3 regions of the Kitasatospora fiedleri genome follow, and region 3 is predicted to be linked to each of the others. Evidence: riboswitches for the same ligand, from Rfam matches in the RefSeq annotation. Region 3 holds a riboswitch; each other region holds the start of a gene.
The links. Region 3 has a riboswitch for cyclic di-AMP ahead of QMQ26_RS12140 (M23 family metallopeptidase). Riboswitches for the same ligand answer to the same signal wherever they lie in the genome.
Positions count from the first base shown of each region.

Region 1: linked by a shared signal. The riboswitch ahead of QMQ26_RS21540 (transglycosylase family protein) and the one ahead of QMQ26_RS12140 (M23 family metallopeptidase) in region 3 are both predicted to bind cyclic di-AMP.
Region 2: linked by a shared signal. The riboswitch ahead of QMQ26_RS19730 (M23 family metallopeptidase) and the one ahead of QMQ26_RS12140 (M23 family metallopeptidase) in region 3 are both predicted to bind cyclic di-AMP.

Region 1 is NZ_OX419519.1:4,656,216-4,659,479, reverse strand. Features, by position in the region: gene eno (phosphopyruvate hydratase) at 1-750, opposite strand, end outside; gene QMQ26_RS21540 (transglycosylase family protein) at 1,065-1,757, opposite strand; cyclic di-AMP (ydaO/yuaA leader) riboswitch at 1,761-1,959, opposite strand; partial or broken gene QMQ26_RS21535 (cytochrome P450 family protein) at 2,192-3,264, opposite strand, start outside.
Region 2 is NZ_OX419519.1:4,250,666-4,253,929, forward strand. Features, by position in the region: gene QMQ26_RS19720 (alpha/beta fold hydrolase) at 1-474, opposite strand, end outside; gene QMQ26_RS19725 (YiaA/YiaB family inner membrane protein) at 638-928, opposite strand; cyclic di-AMP (ydaO/yuaA leader) riboswitch at 1,156-1,319, shown strand; gene QMQ26_RS19730 (M23 family metallopeptidase) at 1,330-2,127, shown strand; gene QMQ26_RS19735 (IS1182 family transposase) at 2,196-3,264, shown strand, end outside.
Region 3 is NZ_OX419519.1:2,602,284-2,605,547, forward strand. Features, by position in the region: gene tig (trigger factor) at 1-100, opposite strand, end outside; tRNA gene QMQ26_RS12130 (tRNA-Pro) at 341-414, opposite strand; tRNA gene QMQ26_RS12135 (tRNA-Gly) at 575-648, shown strand; gene QMQ26_RS12140 (M23 family metallopeptidase) at 795-1,793, opposite strand; cyclic di-AMP (ydaO/yuaA leader) riboswitch at 1,799-1,916, opposite strand; gene QMQ26_RS12145 (hypothetical protein) at 2,322-2,516, opposite strand; gene QMQ26_RS12150 (PP2C family protein-serine/threonine phosphatase) at 2,911-3,264, opposite strand, start outside.

The DNA.
Region 1 (3,264 bases), 2.1 Mb from region 3:
CTTGTAGAACTCGGAGGCGGCGACGTCCAGGGCGAGCGCGACGTCCTTGCCCGGGGTGTAGCCGGCCTTCTTGATGGCCTCGGTGATGAGGTCGAGGGCCTCGCGGTTGGAGTCCAGGTTCGGGGCGAAGCCGCCCTCGTCGCCCAGGCCGGTGGAGAGCCCGCGCTCCTTCAGCACGCCCTTGAGGGTGTGGTAGACCTCGACGCCCCAGCGGACGGCCTCGGAGAAGGACTCCGCGCCGATCGGGGCGATCATGAACTCCTGGATGTCGACGTTGGAGTCCGCGTGCGAGCCGCCGTTGAGGATGTTCATCATCGGGACGGGCAGCACGTGGGCGTTCGGGCCGCCCAGGTAGCGGAACAGCGGCAGGTCGCTGGCCTCGGAGGCGGCGTGCGCCACGGCGAGCGAGACGCCGAGGATCGCGTTGGCGCCGAGTGAGGACTTGTCCGGGGTGGCGTCCAGGTCGAGCATGGCCTGGTCGATCAGGCGCTGCTCGGTGGCGTCGTAGCCGACCAGCTCGGGGCCGATCTGCTCGATCACGGCGAGGACGGCCTTCTCGACGCCCTTGCCGAAGTAGCGGTTCTTGTCGCCGTCGCGGAGCTCCAGCGCCTCGAAGGCACCGGTGGAGGCACCCGACGGGACAGCCGCACGACCGGTGCTGCCGTCGTCGAGACCGACCTCGACCTCGACCGTGGGGTTGCCGCGGGAGTCGAGGATCTCACGGGCTACGACGACATCAATGGACGGCACGAGGCATCTCCTAGCGGAAGCGGATGTGTGGTCGTTACGACCAGAGCCTAGCCGCACAGCGCGCCGCGGCCACGCCGGGCCGGGCCCCGTCTCACGGTGTGGCCCGGCTACTCACCGGTAGTTCACCTGTTTGACGGCCGATCCGCCGCTCCCGGTGGCGCGAACTGCTCGGCGCGCGCCGGGAGCGGACGAGGCATCAGGGGACGCGGCCCTCGTCAGGGCGGCGGCGGGACCTCGTCAGGTCCGCGGGCCTCGCGTCCCGGATGCCGGACCGGGTGCCGGACCGGGTGCCGGGCCCGATGCGGGCCCCGGTGTCAGAGGGCGAGTACCTGTCCGGGCAGGATCAGGTCGGGGTCGGCGCCGATCAGCTGCCGGTTCGCCTGGTAGATCCACTCCCAGCCGCCGGCCACGTGCTGCGCGGCGGCGATGGTGGAGAGCGTGTCGCCGCCCTGGACGGTGTAGCCGCCGGCGGTGCCCTGCGGGGCCGGCTGGGTGGCCTGGGGCGCGTCCTGGAGGTCGGCGGCGGTCTCGGCCGGCCGGTTCGGCGGCGAGTCCTGCGGCCGCCGGGGTGCGGCCGGGCGCTCCTCGGAGCGCGAGGCGGTGTCGGCGGACACCTCGGCGGGTGCGCCGCCCTTGACCAGCCCGGCCCGCTTGGAGCAGACCGGCCAGGCGCCGGGGCCCTGGGAGGCCAGCACCCGCTCGGCCACCGCGATCTGCTGGGAGCGGCTGGCCTGGTCGGCGCGGGCCGCGTACTGGCCGCCGCCGTAGGCGCGCCAGGTGGAGGAGGTGAACTGCAGGCCGCCGAAGAACCCGTTCCCGGTGTTGATGCCCCAGTTCCCGCCGCTCTCGCACTGGGCCACGCGGTCCCAGGTGTCGACGGGTGCCGCGACCGCTCCGGCGGCGGCCAGCAGGGGGAGTGCCAGGCCGACCGAGGCCACGCCGGCGGCGGCGACGACCTTCTCGGCCTTGGTACTACGGGGGTGACGAACAGCGTGGGTGAACAGCACGGGACATCCTCTCCGCACGCCTGCGAGGTGAGCTGTCGGGTTCGGACCGGGAGGCTGGCCCGGCCGCCGGACGGTCCGGGCGCGCTTGCGCCCGCTGCTCGGCGGCTTCACCCCAAGCCGTTGGGACTACGGCGTTCACACTGGTTCCCCCACTCCTGTCCGGTACCTGGTCGGTGGCCCGAGGACGCGGCGGACAGGACTCGGCGTGCCGCGATCGGGGCCCGCAGCTGCGGGCATGTCGGAGAGTAGGCAAAGCTGACGAGCAATCACAAGCTCATATCACCATGATCACGCCGAAATCACGGAAATTCCCACTTCGTTGACGAACGATCCAGGTATGTCCAGATTCGTCTCGGACGGGAGTGCGACGCGCGCCCCCGCCCCGGCGCGTCGTCGGCCCAGCGCGGCGGCGTGTCACGGGTGCTGAAACGGCGTCAGCGGGGCGTGAAGGAGACCGGGAGGTCGCGCAGACCGCGCATGATCAGCCCGCCCCGCCAGCGCAGCTCGGCCGGATCGGCGGCCAGCCGGACGTCCGGGAGCCTGGTCAGCAGGCTGCCGATCGCGCGCTGCCCCTCAAGCCGGGCCAGCGGGGCGCCGATGCAGTAGTGGATGCCGTGACCGAAACCCAGGTGCGGATTGTCCTGGCGGGCCAGGTCGAGGGTGTTCTCGGCGGCGAACCGGGCCGGGTCGCGGTCGGCCGCGGCCAGCACCACCAGCACCGGGTCGCCGACCGGGACGTCCACCCCGCCGATGGTCAGCGGCGCGGTGGCGAAGCGCCAGGTCGCCAACTCCACCGGGCCGTCGTAGCGCAGGAGTTCCTCGATCCCGGTCTCCAGCAGGCCGGACTCGCCGCGGGCCAGCGAGTCCTGCAGCAGGGTGCGCTGTCCCGGGTCGCGCAGCAGCGCGTACATCCCGTTGCCGATGAGGTTGATGGTGGTCTCGAAGCCGGCGAACAGCAGGATGAAGGCCATCGCCGCGGCCTCGTTCTCGGTCAGGTGCTCGCCGTGGTCGCCGGCCCGGATCAGGCCGGAGATCAGGTCCTCGCCGAGGTCGGCCCGCTTGCGGTGGATCAGGTCGGCCAGGTAGCCGCGGATCTGCTTGACCGCGCGGCCCACCCCTCCCCTCTTCCCCCGGTGTGACGGATCATCATGCCGGCCCAGTCGCGCAGGTCGTCCTGGTCCTCCTCGGGGACGCCGAGCAGGTCGCAGATCGCGTAGATGGGGAGCGGGAAGGCGAACTCGTGGATCAGGTCGGCCTCGCCGCGGGCCGCGAAGGAGTCGATCAGCCGGTCGGTGAGCTGCTGCACCCGCGGCTCGAACTCGGCCACCCGGCGCGGGGTGAACGCCTTGGAGACCAGCCGGCGCAGCCGGGTGTGGTCGGGCGGGTCGATGTTCAGCAGGTGGGTCATCAGGTCGGCCTGCCGTTCGCCGGGGATGCCGACCCGGCCGCTGCGGTGGGCCTGTTCGCTGTGGTGCGCCGGGTTCTTGGAGAGCCGGGCGTCCGCCAG
Region 2 (3,264 bases), 1.6 Mb from region 3:
GCTCCACAGCCCGGGGAACGCGCTGACCAGCGGGGCGGCCAGGCCGAACAGCGCCTTCTGGAAGCCGTTCAGCGGCAGGTTCTCGACGAACGCGTCGATCAGCACCACACCGCCGGTGCGCCCGGGGGCGAGCGCGGCGGCCCGGACCACGCTGGCGCCGGTGTACGAGCTGCCGACCAGGACGGCGCCGCGCAGGTCCAGGTGGTCCAGCAGGGCCGCCAGGTCCTCGGCGATCGCGGCCGGGCTGTGGTCGGTGAAGCCGGTCGAGGACTCGCCCATGCCGCGCAGGTCCATGCTGACCACCCGGTGCCCGGCGGCGCCCAGCAGCGGGGCGAGGTGGCGGTAGACCGCCCGCTTGTCGAGCATGCCGGGCAGCAGGACGACCGGGGTGCCGGGGCCGGGGGCGTCGTCGTAGGCGATCCGGCCGTCGGTGACGTCGAGGTACCGGGTGGTGGTGCCGAGGGTGCTGTTCATCGCGGGCCTCCTGGCGGGCGTCCGGCGCTCCGGGCGCTCGGGGCCCGGCTCCTGCCGATAGCCATAAAGCTAAGGCTAATAGCCTTAGCCGTCAACTCCCGGTCACCGGCACGCCCGCGCCGCCCGCCCGTCGGGCGCCCGCATCCCGCCGGGTCCCGTCCCGTCAGATCCCGTCGACCTTGAACGGGTCGTGCTCGGCGAGCAGCTTCTCCAGCCGGGCCTGGTCGACCCGGCTGGTGAGCGCGCCCTCGTCCTGGCGGTCGCGGATCACCTTGGCCAGCGTGAACGCGGAGGTGATCTCGTAGAGCAGGCCGACGCCGAGGAAGGCGCGCATCCAGGCGCTGACCGGGAGGTAGGCGATCCCGAGGACGAGGGCGGCCGTGGCGAACGCGAAGGAGGCGACGGCCTGCAGGTAGTAGGCGGAGGTGGTGCGGTGCGGCACGGATGCGGTCATGGGGCCAGGGTCCCGCCGGGGGTGGCGGGGGGTCGTGAGTACGGATACTCAACCGCGCCGTCACGGTCCGTCATGTCCGGAACCGGGCCCCTTGGCGAACCGTCACAAATCGCCCATAGGGCATCAGGAAAGTTTCACTGCACCTCGGTAGGCGCTTGGAATCATGGGGTCCATAGGATTAACGTTTGATAACGCAGCGCGGTCGGCAACGCCGTAACCATGCGGCACCGTGCGCCACGCCTAATCCATCGGGCCCGCCCCCGCGGTCGGGCCCGGGAGCCGGGGAACCACGTTCCACCGGGGTGAATCGGGACGGCCCTGGGCCCGACCGTAGGAGACCTTCCACCTCCGAACCCGTCAGCTAACCCGGTCGGCGGCAGGGAAGGAAGGAGCGCGCCCCCGTGGCGTCGACCTACACCGAGAGCACCGGCACCCAGCTGCTCGACCACCCGGTCGAGACCGAACCCATCCGGCCCCGGCTGCCCCGCCAGGCCCGCGTCGGCGCACCGCTGCTGGGCGTCACCGCGATGACCGCCGCCCTCGGCGCCACCGGCCTCGCCGCCGCCCCCGCCCAGGCCGCCGTCCCGGCCCCGGCCCCCGTCGCCGCCGCCGACGAAGCCTCCGAGGGACTGCTCGCCGCCGACCCCGGCCTCGCCCTGGCCGCCCGCATCCTCCAGCAGGCCGACGGGCAGCGCACCGCCACCGAGGAGTCCGCCCGGGTCGCCGCCGCGCAGGAGGCCGAGACCAAGCACGCCGACCGCCGGGCCGAGACCGCGGCCGACCCCGCGGCCACCGAGGCCGGGGCCGAAGCCGTCCTCCCGGTCGCCGACTACCGACTGGCCGACCCGTCCGCCCAGCCGGGCGCGCACTGGGCCCACCTGCACACCGGTCTGGACTTCGCCGCCCGCACCGGCACCCCCGTCACCGCCGTCACCGCCGGCACCGTCACCTCGGCGGGCTGGTCCGGCACCTACGGCTACCGGGTCATCCAGACCCTCCCCGACGGCACCGAGCTCTGGTACTGCCACCTCTCCCGGATCGCCGCCCCCGCCGGCCGGGTCGCCGCCGGCACCGTCCTGGGGGCCGTCGGCGCCACCGGCAACGCCACCACCCCCCACCTGCACCTCGAAGTCCGCCCGGGCGGCGCGGCCCCCGTCGACCCCCTCCCCTGGCTGCACCACCTCGGCCTCCGGCCCTAGAAGACTGGTGAAGATCTTGAGTTCTGGTCTCGCCGCGCAAGCGGCGGGACCAGACTCGTTTCGTGGCGATGGGGGAATGGGCTGGAGAGACGGTCGGGCCGGATGTGTGGGAGACCTGCCGGGGCCTGATCCCGGCGGGCAGTGTGTTCGCGTTTCTGGCCGAGCACCGGGGCCGGCTGTTCCCGGCGGTGATGTTCGCGGACATGTACCCGTCGGCGAACGGCCGCCCGAGCATGCCGCCGCAGGTCCTGGCCACGGCGATCACGCTGCAGGCCCTGCACGGCCTGTCGGACTTCGAGACCGTGCAGGAACTGCGGTGCGACCTGCGGTGGAAGGCCGCCTGCGGGCTCGGCCTGCACGACACGGCGTTCGACCCGTCGCTGCTGGCCTACTTCCGCCGCCGACTGGCCCGCTCGGCGCGGCCGGAGCGGGTCTTCGAGGCGGTGCGCGAGGTCGTGAGGGCGACCGGCGTGCTGAAGGGCCGTCACCGCCGGGCGTTGGACTCCACCGTGCTGGACGACGCGGTCGCAACCCAGGACACCGTCACCCAACTCATCTCCGCGATCCGGGCGGTGATCCGCGAGGTCCCCGGCGCCGACGAGGCCGCAGCCGTCCGGTGCACCGCGCACGACTACCGCGATCCGGGCAAGCCCCGCATCGCCTGGAACGACCGGCAGGCCCGGGCGGACCTGGTGGACGCCCTGGTCGGTGACGCGCTCGGACTGCTCGGGCACCTGCCCGAGCGGCAACTCGGCGAGAAGGCCGCGAACGCGGCGGGCCTGCTGGCCCTGGTCGCAGGTCAAGACGTCGAGCCCGCCGACGATTGCGACGGCCGGGACGGACGCTGGCGCATCACCCGGGGAACCGCACCCGACCGCATCGTCTCCACCGTCGACCCCGATGCCCGCCACGTCCACAAGACCCGCAGCCACTACCAGGACGGCTACAAGGCCCACCTGGCCGTCGAGCCCGAGACCGGCCTGTTCACCGCCGTCGCGCTCACGCCCGGCAGCGGCAGCGAACACCACGAGGCCACCGTTGCGCTCGACCTGCTCGCCGACGAGGACGAACCGGTGGACGCCTTCGGTGACACCGCCTACTCCACCGGCCCCGTCCGTGAGGCGTTGCAGCAGGCCG
Region 3 (3,264 bases):
TCTTGTACGCCGCGTCGAGGCTGGGCTTGAGCTCCTCGAAGGGCACCTCGACGGTGAGTCGAACCCGGGTGGGGTTCAGAGTCTCGACGGCGCTCTTCACGGTTGGGTCTCCTAGGGGGCTTGCGGTCAGGGCGATAGGCGGTTGGGGCTGCATTGCTGTCCGTACTACCGCCAGCGATCCATCCTACCGGTACCACGAAAGCGGCTGTGCCCGGCACCGGGGGCTGGGAGCCCGGGGGCCCGGAACCACGGCGGCGGAACCACGGCGGCGGGCCGCGGCGACGACGGGGCCGCAACGACAACAGGGCCCCGCCCGCCGACGAGACCCTGCCGCACACGGTCGGGGTGACCGGATTCGAACCGACGGCCTTCCGCTCCCAAAGCGGACGCGCTACCAACCTGCGCCACACCCCGTGGTGCCGAGCAGAAGAGTACACGTCGACCCGCCCCCGACCGGGGCGATATCGACGAGCCGAGGACGAGCCGACAACGGGAAGGAGCGTGCAATCCACCGACCCGACCAGGTACGCTGGGCCAGTCCTCACCACCGCACGGTGGCGGAGGGCGCTTCCCTGCGGGTGTAGCTCAATGGTAGAGCCCCAGTCTTCCAAACTGGTCACGCGAGTTCGATTCTCGTCACCCGCTCCACGAGGCCGACGGCCCCGACCGCCCAGCGGTCGGGGCCGTCGCCGTTCCCCCTCCGGCGCACCGGTCCCGCGCGCTCCCGCCCCGCGGACGGCCCGGAGGCCCCGCGCGGTAGGTCGCGCGGGGCCTCCGGGGGGTGGTGCCGGGGATCAGACGTTGACGCCGTGGGCCGCCAGGTAGGCGACCGGGTCGATGTCGGAGCCGTAGTCCGGGGTGGTGCGGATCTCGAAGTGCAGGTGCGGGCCGGTGACGTTGCCGGTGGCGCCGGACAGGCCGATCTGCTGCCCCGCCGTCACGGACTGGCCGGCCGAGACGGAGATCGAGGAGAGGTGCGCGTACTGGGCGTACTTGCCGTCGGCGAGCTTGATGACGACCTGGTTGCCGTAGGCGCCGCCGTTGCCGGCCGAGACCACGGTGCCGTTGGCGATCGCCTTCAGGCTGGTGCCGGTGGAGACCGGGAAGTCGATGCCGGTGTGGTAGCCGCTGGACCAGCTGGAGCCCGCCACCTTGTAACCGGTGGTGACGCTGCCCGGCGCGGGGGCGACGTAGCCGGAGGAGGAGCTCGCGGCGGAGCCGGCGCTGCTCGAACCGGTGGAGGCGGTGGCGGTCGACGACTTCGCCGCGGACGACTTCTCGGTCTTGGCCTCGGTCTTGGTCTTGACCTCGGTCTTGGCCGGAGCCGGGGCCTCGGTCTTGGCCTGCGCCTTCGGGGCGGCGGCGGTGGCCGCGGCGTCCGAGGAGGTGGTGGCCGAAGTCGCCGGGGCGGCCTGGCCGTTGACGGCCAGCTGCTGGCCGGGGTAGATCAGGTTCGGGTTGCCGCCGATGACCGCGCGGTTGTCCTGGTAGAGCTTCTCCCAGCCGCCGTCCACGTTCTTCGCGGTGGCGATCTTCGAGAGGGTGTCGCCGGCGGCGACCTTGTAGGTCTGCGCGGCGGCGTCACCGGCGGGGTGGCCGGTGGTGTCGGCGACGGGGGTGGCGTCGACCGAGACGTTGGCCCACTGGCGGCCGCCGTCCTGGTGGTCGGCGGTGCCGTGCGCGGAGGCGGCGGAGACCGGGAGGCCGACCGCGGCACCCACCACGCCGGCGGCGATGGCGATGCGGGCGATGGTGGTCAGGCGCGGCTTGCGGTGCTTGCCCTGGACGGACATGAAGCTGTTCCTCTCCGACGCCTACGAGGTGAGCTGTCGGGTTCGGGCGAGAGTTGCCCGGCCGCGTCTCCGCGGCTTCACCCCGAGCCGTCCCGTGCGTTCCGGGCCCGGCGTACTACCTGTGGTTCCCCCGCTCCTGCCGTGGCGTGGTGTCTGGTCGGCACCGAACGGCGGCAGGACTAGGCGTTCCGCTCGATGGCCAGCCCGGCCGATGTCCGGGCTGCGGAGGAAGCAAAACCCACGGCTCGCGGAGCTGGCAAGCGCCGAAGAGCCCCGTTCCCGTGCTCGGGAGGGGGCTGACGGTACGCCAGGTCACGCTCCGCCGACGACGGGCTGCGGTGCGCGTACGGGATCATGACGGTGCGCCCACGAACCGCACACAGCGGGCGACGTCGGCCACTGCGTGCACCTGGGCGCTGACCTGGCGTGACGGGTCGGGTGAGCCTGGTCACCCGCGGGCAGCGACGCGGTCCGGAACGGGGGTGCCTCCGCCCGTCGGAACGTGCTCCCCGAGGCCGGACGGGGTGGTCAGCCCGCGATGCCGGAGATGGCCTTGGAGATCGAGTTGAGGAACTGCTGGATCGGCCCGGCCATGGTCGACTGGCTGAGCATGAATCCGAACAGCGCGGCGATGATGGCGTGTCCGCCCTTCAGCTGCTTGTTGCGGATGAAGATGAAGACGATGACGCCGAACAGGACAAGGGCGGAGACGGAGAAGGCCACCGGGACTCACTTCCTCGATTCATGGCGGGGGTTCAGGTCGGAACCGGCGACGGCTCCAGGCGGAAACCGGCCCCTGCCCCCCGTGTCCCCACCACTCCATCCGGACTCAGTGTGGTCGCTCGTGCGGACTGCGTAAAGGACTTGCCCCGTCACCGGGGGCCCCAACCCGGGTGGTGGGACTGATTTTCGCCGACCGCGACGATAGCGGACGGGTCCTGACGGGGCGTCGGCGGGAGGCGGTTCGCGGCGGCCGCCGCGGCAAACCGGCAGGCAGGCCGGGTCGGTGCCCACCGGCCGGGTATGCCAGGGGAATTGGCCGAAGATCAACGTCGGGGTTTGACACTCCGTGGGCGCTCCGTGCTCACCGCGCCCGCCGCGTCCGCGCCCGGCGGGGTCAGCGGCGCCAGACCAGCAGCACCGCGCGGTCGTCGTTGACGTGCTTGGCCACGCTGTCGATCAGCCGGACCGCGGCCCCGGGGCGCCCGGCCGCCGGGATGGTGGCGACCAGCCGGTCGGCCTCGCCCATCAGCCGGTCCATGCCCTCGCCCAAGTCCCGGCCGGGGATCTCCACCATGCCGTCGGTGCACAGCATCAGCACGTCGCCGGGGCCCAAAGTACCGCGCACGCCCTCGAACTTGGCGCCGTCGTAGACGCCGAGCAGCGGGCCCTCGGCCTCCTTGACCTCCCAGTGGCCGGCCCCGGCCAGCCGGTGCATGCCGGGCAGGTGCCCGGCGGAGAGGAGTTCGTA